One region of the Pseudomonas sp. PF05 genome, then DNA from elsewhere that is predicted to be linked to it. Evidence: predicted binding sites of a transcription regulator. Region 1 holds the regulator's gene; the other holds the start of a gene.

The links. Region 1 encodes sigma-54, which starts transcription at its own class of promoters, with help from an activator protein. Its sites were predicted from a motif close to ANTGGCATNNANNTTGCTNT; they were not measured.
Region 2: the regulator sigma-54 is predicted to act here: its motif matches at 5,489-5,508, upstream of flgB (flagellar basal body rod protein FlgB).

The regions. Positions count from the first base shown of each region.
Region 1 is NZ_JBWLPW010000011.1:138,228-148,874, forward strand. Features, by position in the region: gene AC09SL_RS19250 (KdsC family phosphatase) at 1-23, shown strand, start outside; gene lptC (LPS export ABC transporter periplasmic protein LptC) at 31-600, shown strand; gene lptA (lipopolysaccharide transport periplasmic protein LptA) at 587-1,135, shown strand; gene lptB (LPS export ABC transporter ATP-binding protein) at 1,135-1,860, shown strand; gene AC09SL_RS19270 (RNA polymerase factor sigma-54) at 2,025-3,518, shown strand; gene hpf (ribosome hibernation-promoting factor, HPF/YfiA family) at 3,595-3,903, shown strand; gene ptsN (PTS IIA-like nitrogen regulatory protein PtsN) at 3,916-4,380, shown strand; gene rapZ (RNase adapter RapZ) at 4,383-5,240, shown strand; gene AC09SL_RS19290 (HPr family phosphocarrier protein) at 5,256-5,531, shown strand; gene pmbA (metalloprotease PmbA) at 5,616-6,962, opposite strand; gene yjgA (ribosome biogenesis factor YjgA) at 7,071-7,595, shown strand; gene tldD (metalloprotease TldD) at 7,826-9,268, opposite strand; gene AC09SL_RS19310 (carbon-nitrogen hydrolase family protein) at 9,274-10,137, opposite strand; gene AC09SL_RS19315 (YhdP family protein) at 10,298-10,647, opposite strand, start outside.
Region 2 is NZ_JBWLPW010000004.1:85,678-96,324, forward strand. Features, by position in the region: gene AC09SL_RS09415 (HlyD family type I secretion periplasmic adaptor subunit) at 1-547, opposite strand, end outside; gene AC09SL_RS09420 (type I secretion system permease/ATPase) at 547-2,241, opposite strand; gene flgE (flagellar hook protein FlgE) at 2,495-3,826, opposite strand; gene flgD (flagellar hook assembly protein FlgD) at 3,855-4,577, opposite strand; gene flgC (flagellar basal body rod protein FlgC) at 4,593-5,036, opposite strand; gene flgB (flagellar basal body rod protein FlgB) at 5,040-5,447, opposite strand; gene cheR (protein-glutamate O-methyltransferase CheR) at 5,720-6,547, opposite strand; gene AC09SL_RS09450 (chemotaxis protein CheV) at 6,602-7,528, opposite strand; gene flgA (flagellar basal body P-ring formation chaperone FlgA) at 7,607-8,371, shown strand; gene flgM (flagellar biosynthesis anti-sigma factor FlgM) at 8,544-8,861, shown strand; gene AC09SL_RS09465 (flagella synthesis protein FlgN) at 8,910-9,377, shown strand; gene AC09SL_RS09470 (flagellar brake protein) at 9,470-10,216, shown strand; gene AC09SL_RS09475 (MFS transporter) at 10,279-10,647, opposite strand, start outside.

The DNA of each region.
Region 1 (10,647 bases):
CGGCCAACGCCGCGTACCTGTGAGCCATTTATGCTGAGCAAGAAGATTCGCACCATCGTGGTGTTCGGCTGTATCGCGGCGATTTTCGCTGCGGTGGGCTACTGGAACATCAGCCCCGAACGGTTTCTCGACCGACCTGCGACCCAGATCGAGGAAAAGATCGACTGGTACGCGACCAACACGCATACCCTGCAGTACCTGCCCGACGGCAAAGTGCAATATGAGATGACGTCCGACAAGGTCGACCACGTAAAGGCCACTGACATTACGCTGGTCACCAAGCCCGACCTGAACATGTTCCGCGGCACCGAGTTTCCGTGGCATGTGCAGAGCGAGCACGCCGAAGTCAATTCCGGCGGCACCGAAGTGGAACTGATCGACTCGGTGCGCATCGCCCGAACCGACGAGAAAAACCGTACGACCATCATCACCAGCACGCGCATGACCGTGTTCCCACAGCAAGAATATGCGCAGACCGAGCAACCCGTTAGAATCGACGGCGCCGGGGGTGTGTCGACCGGCACGGGAATGAAAGCGTATTTGAAGGAAAGCAGGATACACCTGCTATCGAACGTAAGAGGACAGTATGAAGCTCGCTAAAACCCTCCCTATTTTGCTCAGTCTGGGCGCAGCACTGGGAAGCGCGAGCGCCTGGGCTCTTCCCGACGACCGCAACCAACCTATCCGCATCCAGGCCGACGATGCCCAGCTCGACGACAAGAAAGGTGTCGCCACCTACACAGGTGACGTGATCATCACCCAGGGCTCGATGAAGGTCACCGGCAATACCGTGACCATCACCCGCACTCCGGCCGGGGACATCGACGTGGTGACCTCGGTGGGCAACCTGGCCTATTTCGAGCAGTTGCAAACTGCCGGCGATACCAAGCCTGTGCAGGGCTACGGGGTCACCATCCAGTACCACGCCTCCAAGGATCGCGTGGTCCTGATCGACCGCGCCAAGGTCATCGACAAGGACAACAACATCACCCAGGGCGAGAAAATCGTCTACGACACAGTCAAGAAGCTGGCAAGCGCCGGTCGCGCCACCGGCAGCAAGGTGACCGAGTCGCGTCCGCGGATCGACATGGTGATCCAACCGAAAAAGAAAACCGACGAGCAGAAGGCCCAGTAATGGCAACTCTGAAAGCTCAGCATCTGGCCAAGAGCTACAAGAGCCGTCAAGTCGTGCGTGATGTCAGCCTGTCCATCGACAGCGGCCAGATCGTCGGCCTGCTCGGCCCCAACGGCGCGGGCAAGACCACTTGCTTCTACATGATCGTCGGCCTGGTCCAGGCCGACCAGGGTCGCGTACTGATCGACGACCTGGATGTCAGCCACCAGCCGATGCACGGCCGGGCGAAGGCAGGTATCGGCTATTTGCCGCAAGAAGCGTCGATCTTCCGCAAACTGTCGGTTGCCGACAACATCATGGCGATCCTCGAGACCCGCAAGGAACTCGACAAGGCCGGTCGTCGCCAGGAATTGGAAAGCCTGCTGCAGGAATTCCACATCAGCCACATTCGCGACAACCTGGGCATGAGCCTGTCCGGGGGCGAGCGGCGCCGCGTGGAAATCGCCCGCGCCCTGGCCACCGCACCGAAGTTCATCCTGCTCGACGAACCGTTCGCCGGCGTGGACCCCATCTCGGTGGGCGACATCAAGCAGATCATCCATCACCTCAAGGCCAAGGGGATCGGCGTGCTGATCACCGACCACAACGTGCGCGAGACGCTGGATATCTGCGAAACCGCCTACATTGTCAATGACGGCCAGCTGATCGCCGAAGGCGACTCCGCAGCGATCCTGGCCAATGACCTGGTCAAGGAAGTGTATCTGGGCCATGAGTTCCGCCTGTAAGCCAAAGTGTCTGGCGAATCGTTAGAGCGTCGTTTCATTTTATTATGGCGACGCCCTAGGCAAACACTTCAGTTTCAGGCATATAATTTGCTTAAGTTTGGCGCTTCGGCGCCCTGTAGTGGATGGCGCATGTGCGCCGGCGAATAAGGTGTTAAGCCCCTGCCATGAAACCATCGCTAGTCTTGAGAATGGGCCAGCAGCTGACGATGACACCGCAGCTGCAACAGGCCATCCGCCTGCTCCAATTGTCGACCCTGGACCTGCAACAGGAGATCCAGGAGGCCCTGGAGTCCAATCCGATGCTCGAACGCCAGGAAGAAGGCGACGACTTCGACAACACCGACCCACTGGCCGACAACGTCGAGCAGAAGACCAACACCGAAATCCCGGAACCGACCTACCAGGAAGCCGCCCCGACGGTGGACAACCTCGAGGATGGCGAATGGAACGAACGCATCCCCAACGAACTGCCCGTGGACACGGCCTGGGAAGACGTCTATCAGACCAGCGCCAGCAGCCTGCCGAGCAGCGATGACGACGAGTGGGACTTCACCACCCGCACCTCCGCCGGCGAAAGCCTGCAAAGCCACCTGCTGTGGCAGCTGAACCTGGCGCCGATGTCCGACACCGATCGCCTGATCGCCGTGACCCTGATCGATTGCATCAACAACCAGGGCTACCTGGACGAGACCCTCGAAGAAATCCTCGAAGCCTTCGATCCCGAGCTCGACATCGAGCTGGACGAGATCGAAGCCGTCCTCCATCGCATCCAGCAGTTCGAACCGGCTGGCATCGGCGCCCGCAACCTGGGCGAGTGCCTGTTGCTGCAACTGCGCCAGTTGTCCGCCAAGACCCCGTGGCTGGCCGAAGCCAAGCGGCTGGTCACCGACTACATCGACTTGCTGGGGGGTCGCGACTACAGCCAGTTGATGCGTCGCATGAAGCTCAAGGAAGATGAGCTGCGCCAGGTGATCGAACTGGTGCAGAGCCTCAACCCGCGCCCCGGCTCGCAGATCGAATCCACCGAGCCCGAATACGTGGTTCCAGACGTAATCGTGCGCAAGCACAACGACCGCTGGCTGGTGGAGCTCAACCAGGAATCGGTGCCCAAGCTGCGGGTCAACGCCCAGTACGCCGGCTTTGTGAAGCGCGCCGACACCAGCGCCGACAACACTTTCATGCGCAACCAGTTGCAGGAGGCGCGCTGGTTCATCAAGAGCCTGCAAAGCCGCAACGAAACCCTGATGAAAGTGGCCACCCAGATCGTCGAGCATCAGCGCGGCTTCCTGGAGTATGGCGATGAAGCGATGAAACCGTTGGTCCTGCATGACATTGCCGAGGCAGTGGGCATGCACGAGTCGACGATTTCCCGGGTAACCACCCAGAAATTCATGCATACCCCCCGGGGCATCTATGAATTGAAATATTTTTTCTCCAGCCACGTCAGCACCTCCGAAGGCGGCGAATGCTCGTCCACGGCCATCCGCGCGATCATCAAAAAACTGGTGGCCGCGGAAAATCAGAAAAAGCCGTTGAGTGACAGCAAGATCGCTGGTTTACTGGAGGCACAAGGCATTCAGGTGGCCCGCCGTACCGTCGCCAAATACCGCGAATCCCTCGGGATCGCGCCTTCGAGCGAACGCAAGCGGTTGATGTAACAGGCCACGCCACAGCGTTCCAGTGGCAGGCATGTCTGCCTGCCGCTTTATGCACTGGCAACGAAGGAGAAGCTGTATGCAAGTCAACATCAGTGGACACCAACTGGAAGTGACCGAACCCCTGCGCACCTACATCGGCGAAAAACTCGACCGATTGGAGAGGCATTTCGACAAGATCACCAACGTGCAAGTCACGATGACCGTCGAGAAACTGCTGCAGAAAATCGAAGCCACGCTGCATATTCCCGGCGGAGAAGTGGTTGCCAACGCAGAGCACACAGACATGTATGCCGCGATTGACCTGCTGACCGACAAGCTGGATCGCCAACTCAAAAAGCATAAGGAAAAGACCCAGAGCCTCCTCCAGGGCGCGACCGGTCGTTAACCCCCCCAATCCATGATCCGACTAGAAACCATCCTGACCCCCGGCCGTTCCCAAGTGAACGCGCCGGGCGGCAGTAAAAAGAAAGCCCTCGAACACATTGCCAACCTGATCCACCGCGAGGTGCCTGATCTGGTCATGCAGGACGTCTTCGAGGCCCTGGTTGCCCGTGAAAAACTCGGTTCCACCGGTTTTGGCAACGGCATCGCCATCCCCCATTGCCGTCTCAAGGGCTGTGAGGCGCCGATCAGCGCGCTGTTGCACCTTGAAACGGCTATCGATTTCGACGCCATCGACGGCGCCCCGGTCGACCTGCTGTTTGTATTGCTGGTACCCGAAGCGGCGACCGATGCGCACCTCGAGCTGCTGCGCCAGATTGCCAGCATGCTGGACCGCAAGGAAGTGCGCGAAAAACTGCGCAGCGCACCAAGCAACGAAGCGTTGTACCAGGTGGTCCTGGACGAGCAGAACGGTCATTAAAAATGCGCATGATCATTGTCAGTGGCCGCTCCGGCTCCGGTAAAAGCACGGCCCTCGCCGTGCTTGAGGACAGCGGCTACTATTGCATCGACAATTTGCCCGCCGGCCTGCTGCCGGAACTGGCCGAGCGCGCCCTGATCCACACCGAGCTGGCGCAGCCACTGGTGGCGGTCTCCATCGATGCGCGTAACCTGCCAAGCCACCTGTCGCGTTTTCCTGAACTGCTCGAGGAAGTGCGCAGCCGGCATATCCAGTGCGACGTGCTGTACCTGGATGCCGATGAAGAGACACTGCTCAAGCGTTTTTCCGAAACCCGCCGGCGCCACCCGCTGAGCAATGCCAACCGCTCCCTGGCCGAAGCCATCGAGGATGAAAGCCAACTATTGGGGCCGATCGCCGACTTGGCGGACCTGAAGGTCAACACCACGCACCTGAACCTGTATCAGTTGCGCGACACGATCAAGCTGCGCCTGCTCAACCAGCCTGAGCCGGGCACGGCGTTCCTGGTGGAGTCGTTCGGTTTCAAGCGTGGCATGCCCGTAGACGCCGACCTGGTGTTCGATGTGCGCTGCCTGCCCAATCCTTATTGGAAACCGGAATTGCGCGAGCAATCCGGGCTCGACCAACCGGTGATCGATTACCTGGCCGCCCAGCCGGATGTCGAGGAAATGTACCAGGACATCTCCAGCTACCTGCTCAAATGGCTGCCCCGCTTTGCCGCGAGCAACCGCGCCTATGTCACGATTGCCATCGGTTGTACCGGTGGACATCACCGCTCCGTCTACCTGACCGAACGCCTGGGTCAACTCCTGCAACAATCCCTGAAGAACGTCCAGGTTCGCCACCGCGACCTCAGCTAAAGGATTCACATCGCGATGCCTGCTCAGGAAATTGAAATCATCAACAAGCTGGGTTTGCATGCCCGAGCGTCGGCCAAGTTCGTCGGAGTCGCGGGCCAGTTCAAGGACACCACCATCAGGGTTGGCCGCACGCCCGAGACTGCGGTCGACGGTAAAAGCATCATGGCGATGATGATGCTCGCCGCCGGCAAGGGCACCAAGATCCACCTGCTCACCGAAGGTGAACAGGCACAGGAAGCGATGGACGCGCTGGTGGACCTGATCAACCGATATTTCGACGAAGGCGAATAACTGCCCAGGTCCCAAGGCGGATTCATTGGGCACAAAAAAAGGCGCGTCATCCAGTGGATGACGCGCTTTTTTACGCGCTGAGCGTTAGCTACCCGCCACCGTCATACGCTCGATCAACACCGAACCGGTGCGGATGTTGCTGCGCAGCTCCAGGTCGTTGCCCACCGCTACGATCTGCTTGAACATGTCGCGCATGTTCCCGGCGATGGTCACTTCCTGGACCGGGAACTGGATCTCGCCGTTCTCGACCCAGAAACCCGCCGCGCCACGGGAATAGTCCCCGGTGACCATGTTCAGGCCGTGGCCCATCAGTTCGGTCACCAGCAGCCCCCGGCCCATGCGCCGCAGCAAGGCGGCCTGGTCTTCTTCGCCATGGGTCACGAACAGGTTATGCACGCCGCCGGCATTGGCGGTGCTCGGCATGCCGAGCTTGCGGCCCGAATAGGTACCGAGGATGTAGGACACCAGCTCGCCGTTTTCCACGAACGGCTTGGCGTAAGTGGCCAGGCCATCGCCGTCGAACGCCGAGCTGCCCATGGCCTGCATCAGGTGTGGACGCTCGTCGATGGTCATCCATTGCGGGAACAGCTTCTGGCCCAGCGCTCCCTCGAGGAACGACGACTTGCGGTACAGGTTGCCGCCGGACACCGCCGACAGGAAGCTGCCGAACAAGCCACCAGCCAGCTCGGCCGAAAACAACACCGGCACCTCACAGGTCGGCACCGGGCGCGCGCCCAGGCGGCTGGCCGCCCGTTGCGCGGCTTTCTGGCCAATGCTCACAGGGTCCGCGAGCAAGGCGCCCTGACGGCTCACGTCGTACCAGTAATCGCGCTGCATCTGGCCGTCGGCTTCGGCGATCATCACGCAACTGAGGCTGTGGCGGGTCGATGCATAACCGCCGATGAAACCGTGGCTGTTGCCATAGACCCGGCAGCCCTGGTGGGTATTGAGCGTCGTGCCGTCGGCGTTCTTGATCCGGCTGTCGGCCTCGAATGCCGCAGCTTCGCAACGCAGTGCCTGTTCGATGGCCTGCTCGGGGGTGATGTCCCAGGCGTGGAACAGGTCGAAGTCGCGCAGCTCCTTGCACATCAGCGCGGCATCGGCCAGGCCCGAGGCTTCGTCTTCTGAAGTGTGCTTGGCAATCGCCAGTGCCGCGGCGACGGTTTCGCGAATCGCCTCCGGGCCGCTCGCCGAGGTGCTGGCCGAGCCCTTGCGCTGGCCCATGTACAACGTGATACCGAACCCCTGGTCGCGATTGAATTCGACGGTTTCCACCTCACGCTGGCGCACCGACGTCGACAGGCCCTGTTCCAGGGACACCGCCACCTCACAGGCACTGGCGCCCTGGCGCTTGGCCTCGGCAAGGATCTGCTCGACTTGTTCCTGCAGTGCCGGCAATGCTTGCGGGCCGACGCTTTGAACTGCACTCATGGTGTTCTCCACTCAAATTCTCTTTTCGGTGATGGCCATCGAGCGACCGGGCCGGACAAGCGGCCCCCGACTGGTTATCATGGCGGCGTTTCTTTGCGGACTGCCACCATGGTTGATTCTTACGACGACTCCCTCTACGAGGGTGAAAAAAGCAAATCCCAGGTCAAACGCGAGCTGCATGCTCTGGTTGACCTCGGCGAGCGCCTGACAACACTCAAGCCTGACTTGCTGGCCAAACTGCCGTTGACCGACGCCTTGCGCCGGGCCCTGGCCGATGCGCCCAAGCACACCGCGAATATCGCGCGTAAACGGCACCTGCAATTCATCGGCAAACTGATGCGCGATCAGGACACTGACGCCATCCTGGTCCTGCTCGATCAACTCGATGCCTCCACCCGACAGTACAACGAACGTTTCCACAATCTGGAGCGCTGGCGCGATCGCTTGATCGCAGGCGACGACGGCGTGCTGGAAAAATTCGTCATCGACTACCCGGAGGCTGATCGTCAGCAATTGCGCTCCCTGATCCGTCAGGCCCAGCACGAACTGGCGCAGAACAAGCCACCAGCCTCGAGCCGTAAAATCTTCAAGTACATCCGTGAGCTGGACGAAACCCAACGCGGCCTGCGCTGAGTTTCATCCGTTCTGTAGGAGCTGCCGTAGGCTGCGATCTTTTGATCTTTTGATCTTTTGATCTTTCGCTTGAGACTTAAGTGTCTGGGGAAAGATCGCAGCCTCGTTGCACTCGACAGCTCCTACACAGCTCCTACACAGCTCCTACACGGCTCCTACATAGCTTCTACGTAGCTTCTACGTAGCTTCAACATGGTTTCTACATGGCTCCTGGGAGTTCGTGTACATGCTTATCCGCCCGTGCCACCCACGGTAATCGCATCGATCTTCAGGGTCGGCTGGCCGACGCCTACCGGCACCGATTGCCCGTCCTTGCCGCACGTACCCACGCCGCTGTCCAGCGCCAGGTCGTTACCGACCATCGACACCTTGCTCATCGCCTCCGGCCCGTTGCCGATCAGGGTCGCGCCCTTGACCGGTGCGGTGATCTTGCCGTCCTCGATCAGGTAGGCCTCGCTGGTGGAGAACACGAACTTGCCGCTGGTGATGTCCACCTGGCCACCGCCGAGGTTGGCGCAATAAATACCTTTTTTCACCGAGGCGATGATTTCCGCCGGGTCGCTTTGGCCGCCCAGCATGTAGGTGTTGGTCATGCGCGGCATCGGCAAGTGCGCGTAGGACTCACGGCGACCGTTGCCGGTACGGGCCACGCCCATCAGCCTGGCGTTGAGTTTGTCCTGCATGTAGCCCTTGAGCACGCCGTTCTCGATCAGCGTGGTGCATTCGGTCGGGGTGCCTTCATCGTCGACGCTCAGGGAGCCGCGACGCCCGGCCAGGGTGCCGTCATCGACAATGGTGCAGAGTTTCGAGGCGACCATTTCCCCCATGCGCCCGCTGTAGGCCGAGCTGCCCTTGCGGTTGAAATCGCCTTCCAGGCCGTGGCCGACTGCTTCGTGCAGCAGCACGCCGGACCAACCGGACCCCAGTACCACCGGCAACGTACCTGCCGGGGCCGCAATGGCCTCCAGGTTGACCAGCGCCTGACGCAGCGCTTCGCGGGCGTAGCCCATGGCGCGGTCTTCGCTGAGGAAATAACGGTAGTCGGTGCGCCCACCGCCGCCATGGCCACCGCGCTCGCGGCGACCGTTCTGCTCGACGATCACGCTGACGTTGAACCGCACCAGCGGCCGCACGTCCGCCGCCAGGCCGCCGTCGGTGGAAGCCACCAGGATCCGTTCCCAGACCCCGGCCATGCTGACCGACACTTGCTGGATGCGCGGGTCGAGGGCACGGGTGGCAACGTCGATGCGCTTGAGCAGCTCGACCTTTTCGGCGCGGCTCATGACTTCCAGCGGGTTATCCGGCGCATACAACTGTGCCACGTCCTGGCTGCTGAACGCCTGGACCGTGCCATTCTGCCCGGCGCGGGAGATCGAGCGGGCCGCACGGGCCGCAGCGCCGAGGGCCTCGAGGGTGATGGCGTTGCTGTAGGCAAAACCGGTCTTTTCCCCGGACTGGGCGCGCACGCCCACGCCCTGGTCGAGGTTGAAACTGCCTTCCTTGACGATGCCGTCTTCCAGCGACCAGGACTCGGAGATCTGCCCCTGGAAATACAGGTCGGCCGCATCGATGCCCGGGCCGGCCAGATCGCCCAGCACGCCTTGCAGGCTTTCGAGGGTCACGCCGCCGGGGGCTAGAAGGTGTTCACTGACTGAGGACAACAACCCGCTCATATGATTTACGCCTTGAATTCGTCGTCTTGAACAGGCCGCTGTCGAGCGCCCTGCGAGAAAAAGCGCCGATGGCTGGCCACCGGCATGCGCGCCCGGATGGACGCCTGTTCGCTGCTGTCGCGCTCGGCCAGCAGCACGGCCTCACCTTGATCCTGTTGTGCCAGCACACGGCCCCACGGGTCGACAATCGCGGCGTGGCCAAAGGTTTCCCGCGGCCCCGGATGCACCCCGCCCTGGGCGGCCGCCAGCACGTAGCACTGGGTTTCGATGGCCCGGGCGCGGATCAGCACGTCCCAATGGGCCGCGCCGGTCACCGCGGTAAACGCCGACGGCGCCGTGATCAGCTCGGCCCCGGCAGCCCGCAGCTCGCTGTAGAGCTCCGGGAATCGCAAGTCATAACAGACCGTCAGGCCCACCCGACCCACGGGGGTATCGGCAACCACCACGTTAGCGCCATAAGCATAGTCATCCGACTCGCGATAGCGCCCGCGATTGTCCGCCACATCCACATCGAACAGGTGCAGCTTGTCGTAGCGCGCCACGATCTGGCCCTGGTCGTCGACCAGCAACGAACAGGCATGGGACCTGGCCTCGGGCTGGTCCACCGGTGGCAACGGCAACGTGCCGGCCACAATCCATAACTTGAGGTCTCGGGCGACCTGTTTCAACCAGGGCAGGATCGGTCCCTGACCAAAGGCTTCGGCACGACCGATATCGGCAATGTCCCGCCGCCCCATCGCCGCAAAATTCTCCGGCAGCACGGCCAGCCTTGCGCCGCCTGCGGCCGCCTGCTCCAGCAGCACACGGGCACGGGCCAGGTTGGCGAGCACATCGCTCTGGCTGACCATTTGAATCACTGCGACTGGCATGGAGCTTCCCTCTTTTTATCCTCGCCCAAGGCGGCTGTGGAGCAGAGCTTGCTCGCGATGAGGCAGGTACATCCAACATATAGGCTGACTGACACACCTCAATCGCGAGCAAGCTTTGCTCCCACAGGCCGGCTCCCACAAGGGAGTTGGCGTCGAACTGTCAAAACGGCTTGTCGAAGGTGATCTTCGGCTCTTTCCACGGTCCCTTGACGTCGTATCTTACGCTGGCAAAGCGCGCCACGCGGTCACCGATCAGTTTGTCGATCAGAAACAGCGCCCCACCCACCGCCGGTGCGCCAACGATCAGCGCGGCAATTGGCAGGTTGTTGGTCACCGGCAGCGTCACCAGCAGCTTGGCGTCGACCCGGTCGGCCACCATGTCCAGCGTGCCGTTGAGTTCCAGGTTGCTCGACGGCCCGGTCAAGGTAATGGGTTCGCGGGTCACGTACACACCGTCGCTCGCCACCAACAGCCCTTTGACCCGGTCGTAGCTCAAGCCCTTGCTGAACA
Region 2 (10,647 bases), on a different contig from region 1:
TTTTCTGCTGGATGTCATGGCCGGCAATGGTTTCGTTGAGTTGCCGGACGCGCTCGCGCAGTTGCTTCTTCTGGCCTTCGCGGGAAGCGCGACGGTCAAGGAACAACTGCTGCTCGCTGGCCATGACCAACTTGGCCTCATCCAGGCTCATGCGGGTCAGCAACTCTTTGGGGACCGCTACTTCGCTGGCATTGTCCCGCTCGGCCTCCAGGCGAGCCAGACGCGCCCAAGCCTGATTCAAGGATTTACTGACGATGGCTTGGCTGGCGGCGGGCAATGTAGCGTCGAGGCGCAACAACACGTCCCCTGCCGCGACTGCCTGCCCTTCCTTGACCAACAGTTCGGCGACAACGCCGCCGGTAGGATGCTGGACAGTCTTGACGCTGCCCTCCACGGCAACCACGCCCGTGGCGATGACGGCGCCGGACAGGTTGGTGCACACCGCCCAGGTCAACCCTCCACCGAGCAGCACCACCAATGAGATCGCCCCCCAGCGCAGATGACGGGATAAAGAATCGGTCAGATTGGCTTCTTGATCGGTCTGCATCAGTTGGATACTCCCAGTTCCACGACATTGTTGGCGGGCCGGGGAGCTGGCGCAGGCGGCCTTTTAAGGACGGCATCCTTGGGGCCGAAAGCCACTTGCACGCCGTTTTCGAGAATCAGCATATGGTCAATCACCGACAAGATATTGGTGCGATGGGCAATCACCACCACGATTGCGCCACGGGCCTTGAGCGCCAGGATGGCCTTGGCCAACGCCTGTTCGCCTTCGGCATCGAGGTTTGAATTCGGCTCATCCAGCACCACCAAGAACGGGTCACCGAACAGTGCCCTGGCCAGGGCCACCCGTTGTCGTTGGCCGGCCGAGAGGTTGATGCCTCCCTCGCCCACTTGAGTCTCATAACCTTGGGGCAGTTGCAGAATCAGCTCATGGACCCCGGCTAACTGCGCAGCGCTGACAATCGCACTGTCCTGTGCCGAAGAGTCCAGCCGGGCGATGTTCTGGGCAACGGTTCCAGTAAACAAACCAACGCTTTGCGGTAAATAACCGATCAACTTGCCTCGCGCCTGTTCGGTCAGCAGCTCCAGCGGCGCGCCGTCGAGCCGGACATGCCCGCGAGCCGGCGCCCAGGCGTTGACCAGCACCCGCGCCAATGACGACTTGCCCGATGCGCTCGGCCCTACCACACCAACGGCAGTGCCCGCCGCGACCATGAAGTTGATATTTTGCAAGGTCAGGCTTTGCGCGCCGGGCGGCGCGGCAAAAATACTTTCGACCTGCAAACTGCGATGGGCAGCGGGCAATTCGGTCTTGCTCTGTGCATCCGGGAACAGAGAGAACACTTCCAGCAGTTTCTTCCAGGCGATCTGGGCACCCAACAGGCTGCGCCACGTGGCAATGACCTGCTCCGCCGGCGCCAGGGTCCGCGCCACGATGATCGAGGCCGCGATCATTGTGCCGCCGCTCAAGTCGCCTTGGATCACCAGCCACGCCCCCAGGGCCAGGGCGGCCGACTGAACGACCTGGCGCAGGGTTTTAGAAATGCCACCGTAAAAGCCGCCGATGTCGATCGAGCGTCGTTGCAGGGTGATGAAGGTGCTGTGATTCTTCTGCCAGATAGTCGACGTATTGGCCAACATGCCCATGGCCATCAGTGCTTCGGCGTTCTGGTGAGCTTGCTGGCCCAGATGATTGCGCTTGTTCAACGCCTCGGCCGAAGCTTGCATCAATTTGCGGGTTTGCCGGTCAGTGATCAGGGTCAGACCGATGAGGATAATCATCAGGCCGGCGGCCAAAAGGCCGAACAACGGATGAATATAAAAGCAGACCGCGAGGTAAACAGGCATCCAGGGCAAATCGAAAAAAGCCACCAGGCCCGGTCCGCCAATAAAACCGCGAATCTGGTCCAATTCCTGGGCTGGTTTCAGGGCATCGCCGGTAATGGGTGTCTTAAGCGACGCACCGGCAATGACATTGAAGACCTTGGCGGACAACGCCAGATCCAGCGAGGAAGCAATTCGCACCATGACTCGGGAGCGAATGATGTCCAGCAGGCCTGAAAGCGCATAAACCCCCAGCGCCAGCAGCCCCAGGGCGACCAGGGTCGGGATGCTCTGGCTGGGAATGACTCGGTCGTAGACTTCCAGCATGAACACCGGGCCGATCAGCGCCAGAATATTGATCACACCGGAGAACAGCGCAGCACCCAGCAGCCCCCGACGCAGTAACGATTTCAATGAAGGCGCGACAATAGGCGCACTGACAGCGTTATGGGGTTTCAACTGGTATCCGTCCCTTGGTTTTCGTGACATCCCTGTCGTCAGTCAATACCGACTCGATGACAGTCGTATGGAAACTTGACGCTCGTTGAGCGATTAGGACTGAAGTGCAAGTTCCGCACCAGTCATCCGACAAACGGTAGTAATCACCAAAATCTCATGAAAAAAAAACCGACGTCTCAGGACGTCGGTTTTTTTAAGCAGCCCGCTATCAAGCCATCTGAATGATGGTCTGCATGATGGTGCTCTGGGTGGAGATGGTCTTGGCGTTCGCCTGGTAGTTGCTCTGGGCCTTGATCAGCTCGACCAGTTCGTTGGTCAGGTTGACGTTGGATTCTTCCAGGGAGTTGGAGACGATCGAACCCAGGGTCCCGGTTTCCGGGGCGTCGTAGCCCGGGATGCCCGAGGCGAAGGTTTCTTTCCAGCTGGTGCCGCCTACCGGCTGCAAACCTTGCTCGTTGGTGAAACTGGCGAGGGCGAGCTGGCCGATCGGCTTGGTCTGGTTGTTGCTGAAGTTGGCCAGCAATACACCGCTGCCGTCGATGGTCAGGTTGGTGATCTGGCCGGTGGCGTAACCGTTCTGGGCAGGGATCGAGCGGGCGGTGTCGGCGTTGAACTGGGTGGTATTAGACATGGAGATCGTAATGGTATCCGCACCATCAGCGCCGTTGGCGGTCCATACGCCATCCGTCACGGTACCTGGCACCCAATTGTCCAGCTCCAAATCGTTGCTGATGGTCGGCGGGGTCGGCGGAACAGTGACCGGTCCCGGGGTACTGACCTGAACCAACTTGCCGCTCGAATCAAAGGTCATGGTCGAGGGGACCGCCAGGGAGGTGGCGGCGGTCGGCGAGCTGCCATCCAGGTTTCGACCATCGATCAGCGTATAAACATCCCATGTATTGGAGCCGGTCTTGACCATGTATTGGTCCATGGAATGCTGGTTACCCTGGGTATCGTAGACCGGCGTGGTGAATTGCTTGGTGAAAGTGGCTGTATCGGCCGGATTGAACTGGTAAGGGGCCACTTGGCTGATAGCCGTCGCCGTCGAGTTCAGGTTGATCGTCGACGAAACCAGGCTGGTGGCTTGCGGCGGCAGGTTCGAGGTGTCGATGCGCAGGTCGGTCAGGATGCCGTTGAGGATGTTGCCATTGGCATCCACGCCATAACCCTGCAGGCGTGAAGTGCCATCGCTGTTGGTGATGAAGCCTTCCTTGTCGGTCTTGAAGGTACCGGCACGGGTGTAGCTCAGCGAACCGTCGTTGCTCAGGACAAAGAAGCCCTGACCCTGGATACCCATGTCCAGCACGTTGCCGGTGTTGTTCACATCACCCTGGCCGAACTGCTGGGAAACGTTGGCCAGGCGTACGCCGTTGCCGACGGTCTTGCTGCCCGAGCCCAACTTGGTGGCCGAGTAGACGTCTTCGAATTCCGCGCGGGACGATTTGAAACCGGTGGTCGCCACGTTGGCGATGTTGTTGCCGGTCACGTCCAGCTGTTTGTTGGCTGCATAGAGACCGCTAAGGCCGATGTTGAAAGACATGTTGACTCCTTTTGCCGGTTAGTCGGCTCTACATACCAATAGTTTGTACTTTGGACAGGGCGATGCTGCCCAGCCCGGCCAGGTTGAGCATCAGCTCACCGCCCGTCTGGCTGATCGTCACGCTGCTGACCGTGGCCGGCAGGTTAGTGATCAGCGACACGGCCTTGCTGTCGATAGTGGTCGAAGCGGTGAAGGTATAGGTGCCCGACTCGACCGTCGTGCCCGCGTCGTTCTTGCCGTCCCAGATGAACGCCGAATTGCCGGCGTTCTGGCTGCCCAGGTCGATGGTGCGAACGGTCTTGCCGTCCTTGTCCACGATCTTGACCGCGACGGAAGACACCGATGTCGGTACCACCACCGTGCCGTTGAGGCTCTTGGAGGTATCGACCACGGCCTTGTCGCCCGGAGCGATGACCGAGCGACCGACCAGCGACGAGGCCTGCAAGGCCTGGGACGAGTTGTAGTTGCCGGCGATGCCGCTCACGGTCTCGTTGAGCGTGGTGATGCCTTCCAGGCTGCTGAACTGCGCCAGTTGGGCAACGAACTCGCCGTTATCCTGTGGCTCCAGCGGGTTCTGGTTTTTCAGCTGAGTGACCAGCAACTGCAGGAACGCATCCTTGCCCAACTCCTTCTTGCCGGTCGCCGCACTGGTTGCCGCGCCCAGGCCATCGGTCGTGGTGTTGGTCTTGACCGAGGAGTTGGCCAGAATCTCGTTGAGACTCAAACCGCTGGTAGTGTTGGTGACGCTCATGTGAATCGCCCCTTATCACTGACCGAGGGTCAGGACCTTCTGCATCATGGTTTTGGCAGTGTTCATCATTTCGACGTTGGTCTGGAACGAACGACTGGCGGAAATCATGTCGGCCATTTCTTCGACGACGTTGACGTTCGGGTAATAGACATAACCCTTGGCGTCTGCGGCCGGATGGTTTGGTTCATAACGTGCGTCGAGGTTGCTCTGGTCTTCGACCACGCCAAGCACCTGTACGCCCTGCCCGGCCGCGTCCTGCTCCTGGAACAGCGAGCCGCTGCCGCCGGACTGGCCGCCCTGGAACATGGTGGCGAATACCGGGTGACGGGCGCGGTAGGTCTGGTCGATGCTCGACGAAACGGTCTCGGCGTTGGCGATGTTACTGGCCACAGTGTTCAGGCGAGTGGTCTGGGCACTCATGGCACTGCCGGCAATGTTGAATACGCTAGCGATCGACATGGCTTACTCTCCGCGCAGGGCCGATACCAGCCCTTTGAACTTGCTGTTGAGCAGGGTGAAGCTGGCCTGGAAGTTCACGGAGTTTTCCGCGTAGTTGGACTGTTCCAGTTGAGCGTCCACGGTGTTCTGGTCGATCGAAGGTTGCATCGGGGTGCGATACATCAGCGATTCATCGCCATTGCCCAAGCCTTCAGCTTCGATATGACGGCTGTTGGTCGTGTTCAGGGCGAAGTGGCCGTTCTTGGTCTTCTCGTTCTGCTCGGCGAGCACTTTGGAGAAGTCCAGGTCCCGAGCCTTGTAGTTCGGGGTGTCGGCGTTGGCGATGTTGTTGGCCAGGACTTCGGCACGCTGGGCGCGGAAGCTCAGGGCCTGTTCGTGGATACCGAGCGCTTTATCGAAGCTGATGCTCATGTCGGAAACCTTTGGGTGACCAGAATGTACGTACGACGGCTAAAGCAAGCGTCGTGCCATTTTCGAAAAGCCCATAAACCGGGGGCTTTGCGGGCAGCGGCAAAGCGGCAATGCCAGAAAAGCGGCAACTGGCTTCCGCAGGCTGCCGCTTTTCTGCCGCTTTCATCCTGTCGACGAGGAACAAGCCCGCTCCCACAGTGGCGAATGGAAATCGGCAGGCAAAAAAAACGGGAGCCCCGTGGGACTCCCGTTTTTTTGACAACCCAAGCCAATCACTTCGCCTGGTAGATGATCCCCGGGCTGCACTGGACCATCTGGTAATGATCCGGCAAACCGTTCAACGCCTCGGAGGCGCCGAGGAACAGGTAGCCGCCCGGCTTGAGCGTGCTGTGGATGCGCAGCAGGATGTCTTTCTTCACTTCGGCGGAGAAGTAGATCAGCACGTTGCGGCAAAACACGATGTCGAACTTGCCCAGGCTGGCATAGCTGTCCAGCAGGTTGAACGAGCGGAACTCCACCCGACTCTTGATCGGTGCCTTGACCACCCATTTGCCCGGCCCTTTCGGGTCGAAGTAACGTTGCAGGCGATCCGGCGACAGGCCCCGGCCGATGGCCAGGCTGTCGTACTCACCGGTCTTGCAGTTATTGAGCATGGTCCCGGACAGGTCGGTGGCGACGATCTGCACGCCGCCTTTCAGCTGGCCGAGATTGGACCGTTCGAACTCATCGATGGACATCGACAGCGAATAGGGTTCCTGCCCCGACGAACAGGCCGCCGACCAGATCCGCAGACGCTGGCCCGGGCTGGCCTTGATGGCCGCCGGCAGCACTTTGTTCTTCAATACCTCGAACGGATAGGTGTCACGAAACCACAGGGTTTCGTTGGTGGTCATCGCGTCCACCACCATCTCGCGCAAGCCACTGCGCGGCTGGGTCTGGATACGCTGCACCAGTTCGCCCAATGACTTGAGGCCCTGTTGTTCCATCAATTTATTGAGACGGCTCGACACCAGGTATTGCTTGTTTTCACCAAGCAAGATGCCACAGGCTTTTTCCAGGAAGACCCGGAACTGTTCGAAATCCAAATTACCCGTAGACAAGATACCGCCTCTTTCATCGTGTTGACTTGCCGGACGCACAACGCGCCCGACCTTTTATTCTGCCGCCTTGATCCGATCGACGACCCGTGAAGCCAGGTCATCGGGACGGAATTTCGCCAGGAAATCGTCTGCGCCGACCTTCTTGACCATCGCCTGGTTGAAAACCCCGGACAATGAAGTATGCAAGATGATGTGCAGTTTCTGCATGCGCGGGTCACTGCGGATTTCCGACGTCAGGGTGTACCCGTCCATCTCCGGCATCTCAATGTCGGAGATCATCATCAGGAACTCTTCCTCGGGCTTCTTGCCCTCGTCGACCAGCTTGCGCAGGTAATCCAGCGCCTGTCGCCCGTCATTCAACGCCACTACCTCGACGCCGACCGTTTGCAGGCAACGGGTCACCTGCTTGCGGGCCACCGACGAGTCATCGACGGTCAACACCCGCAACGAAATCGCCTTGTGTTGGGTTTCGGCATCCACCACACCCACGGAGATCGCTTCCGGCGTGGGCGCAACTTCGGCGAGGATCTTCTCCACGTCGATGATTTCCACCAATTGGTTATCGACCCGGGTCACCGCCGTGAGGTAGTGATCGCGGCCGGTGCCCTTGGGCGGTGGATGGATCTCTTCCCAGTTCATGTTGACGATGCGCTCCACCGAGCGCACCAGGAAACCCTGGGTCTTGGTGTTGTACTCAGTGATGATCACAAACGGATTGCTCTGGTCCAGCAGACGACCGGAACCGGTCGCCATCGCCAGGTCGAGAATCGGGATGGTCGCTCCCCGAATATTGGCCACACCGCACACGACGGGGCTGGACTTGGGCATCAAGGTCAGCTTGGGGCATTGCAGCACCTCGCGAACCTTGAATACGTTGATCCCATACATTTGTTGGCCGTCGAGACGGAACAACAACAGCTCCAGGCGATTCTGACCAACCAGCTGAGTGCGCTGGTTTACCGAATCCATTACTCCCGCCATGCCCTGACTCCTACCTAACGCTAATGTGTCCGACGCGCATTCATCACTAAACGGCACGGGGCTTGCTATTGAACCGGCATGAACGCACAAACGACATTTTCTCGACGCCTGACCACTCACTGCCGCCACTGGCTCGGTGCACTGCTGGCTGTCTGCCTGCTCACTTCGGGCGGTCCTGCCCTTGCTGCTGTTCCGGTTACCTTGCCTGATCTCCTTATCGGCGTCACTCAGGGCTTTCTTGAATTCACCGTAGAAGACTATCTGGCTACCAGTCAAACGGAAGGTCGCTACGAGATCGAAGTCAACCAGATCGATCCGCGCCTGCGCATGCCAATGTGCGACAAGGAATTGACTGCTTCGCTGGAGAGCCCGTCACGCCCCCTGGGCCGCGTCACGGTGAAGGTTCGTTGCGACAGCACCACGCCCTGGACGGTGTTCGTGCCCGCTCAAGTGCGCCTGTTTCGGGAAATCGTCACCACCACGCGTCCGCTGAGGCGGGCCGGGATCGTCGAGCCCCAGGACGTGACGTTGCGCGAACGGGACGTCAGCCAGATCAACCAGGGCTTCCTGACCTCCGTCGACCAGGCCATCGGACAGAAACTTGTCCGACCAATGGTCGCCGATCAGATCGTGACACTGGTCCACCTGGAGCAGGCCGAGGTGGTCCGCAAGGGCGACCAGGTGGTCATCACCGCCCGCAGCGGCTCCCTGTCCGTGCGGATGCCCGGCGAGGCCTTGTCCAACGGTGGCATGCGTGAACAGATACGGGTAAAAAACCTCAACTCCCAGCGCGTTATCAAGGCGCAGGTGATGGCCCCGGGCCAAGTGGAAGTGGCGATGTAGTGATCGGGTAGAGGAGGTAGAAAGCTGGCGCTTGATCCCGGTGTTCCCTAGACTGTGCCTTATGCAAAGGCAAGCGCAGACGTGCGCACGTTCATTGTATAAATGAGCCTAAAGTTTTTTTGGGGATGGCCGAAAACATGGCAAGCGTCCAAATACCCAGAGGTTTTTTACCATGGTCATCGATTTCAATCGTTTAAACAGCTCTTCACCGCTGACAGGCACTACGCGTACCAGCGCCACCAAGGAAACCGTCGAAACCGACAAATCCGCGCCGCTGTCTACACCCGCCGAACAGGTCAGCAACGGGGAGTCGGTACACCTCAGCAATGAGGCTCAGCAGTTGCAGAAGGTCACTGACAAGCTGCGCGATCAACCTGTCGTCGACAACGCCCGTGTGGCCGAGTTGAAAGCAGCCATCGCCGATGGCAGCTACAAGGTCGACAGCAACCGCGTAGCCAGCAAACTGCTCAACTTCGAAGCCCAGCGCTAGGCCGCCGCCTGCGCCAGGCTTTTGGACGCTTAAGACCCAAGGCCCGCCATGCACGACACTCATTTGTTGCAATTGATCATCGACGACTTTGTTCCAGCGCAACAATTGCTGGAATTGCTGCAGGCCGAATCCGTGGCCTTGCACGGTCGCGACATGCCTCTGCTGGAGAATATCCTGGCGCAGAAACAGGCATTGATCATCCTGCTTGACCAGCATGGCCGCAAACGCAGCGAGATCCTCGCCAGCCTCAACCTGCCCGCCAGCCATGACGGCCTCGAGCAACTGGCTGGTCAGTCGACGATCGGCGATCAGTTGCTGTCCCAGAGCAAAGCGCTTAACGACCTGCTCGCCCAATGCCAGGCAACCAACGCTCGCAACGGCCAGTCGATCCTGATGCAGCAGGCCGCCACCGCCAACCAGTTGCGCATCCTCAACGGTGGCGAGATCCCGACGCTGTATGACGCTCGCGGCTCGACCGCCAAAATGGTCAAGCACCGCCCGCTCAGCCAGGCATGAAACGAACAATGCCTTCGCTCTATCAACGCGCGATACATGCTGGCAAAATGCCGGCCATTCGTAGTCGTATTTTGCCTGGAGATTGACTCACCGTGTTCAATGCCTCAAACGCGGATGATGCTCCGCAGCCACCCAAGGTCCTCACCACGCCGCTGGAAATCTCCGGCAACCTGCGGATGCTGCAAGAGAGCCATGACCCACTGATCATTACCTTCCACGAACGTAGCCAGCGCTTCCAGAGCTATCTGGTCAATGTCGATCGCGAGACCAACTCCATTGCCCTGGATGAAATGATTCCCCGGGACGGCGAGCGTTTCCTGCTGGCCGGTGAGCCTTTTCGTGTCGAGGGTTTCCATGACGGCGTGCGTATCGCATGGGATGGCAAGGGCCCACTGACTATCGATGAATCCAGCGACGGTCGCTGCTATCGCGGCGCCCTGCCCGACGAAGTGGTCTACCACCAACGTCGCAACGCCTTCCGCGCCGCCCTGAAACTGGCACAACTGGTGAACGTTGAACTGGGCGGCGACAAGCTCAAGTCCCCGGTGGATGGCAAGCTGCTGGACATCTCCGCCACCGGTTGCAAGTTGCGCTTCGAGGGCGACATCACGCAGCGACTGCAATTGGGCCAGGTGTACGAGCGCTTCATCGCAGCCCTGCCTTTTGGCAACATGACCGCGCCCGTCGAGCTGCGTTACCTGCATTTCGAAGAAAGGATCAACACCACGTTCGCCGGCGTACGCTTCCACAACATCAGTGGCCTGGTGCAACGGCAGGTCGAGCGGTTCGTCTACCAGCTCCAGCGAGAAGCCCGGCGCTTCGATAAAGACGACCTCTGATTTTCGATGCGTAGAAAAACGGGCAGTCCCTTGCGGTGACTGCCCGTTTTTTTATGACTGGCTCAAGGCCTGGCCTGAGTGAAATCGGGAGTCGGCGGCTCGTCGCTCGCCTCCTCGGCGGCCGTTTCCTCCATGACGGGTTCTTCTTCGACCGGTTCTTCCATCGGCACAGGATCGACGTGCATCTGCTCCTGCACCACTTGTTCGTCCACCCGGGGATCGAGGCACGCCACCAGCGGCGAACTGGACATGCTGTCCGGCATCGCCACGTGATGCAGCGGTGCGTCGTCGACCTGATGCAGGTTGGTCACCGCCTTCGGCCGGATTCGCCACACCAGCACCAGGGCGAAGAAGGCAAAAAAGGCATAGAGCATCTGGCTGCCGAACATCTTCATCAGCACCCCTGCTACCAGCGGTCCGATACTGGCGCC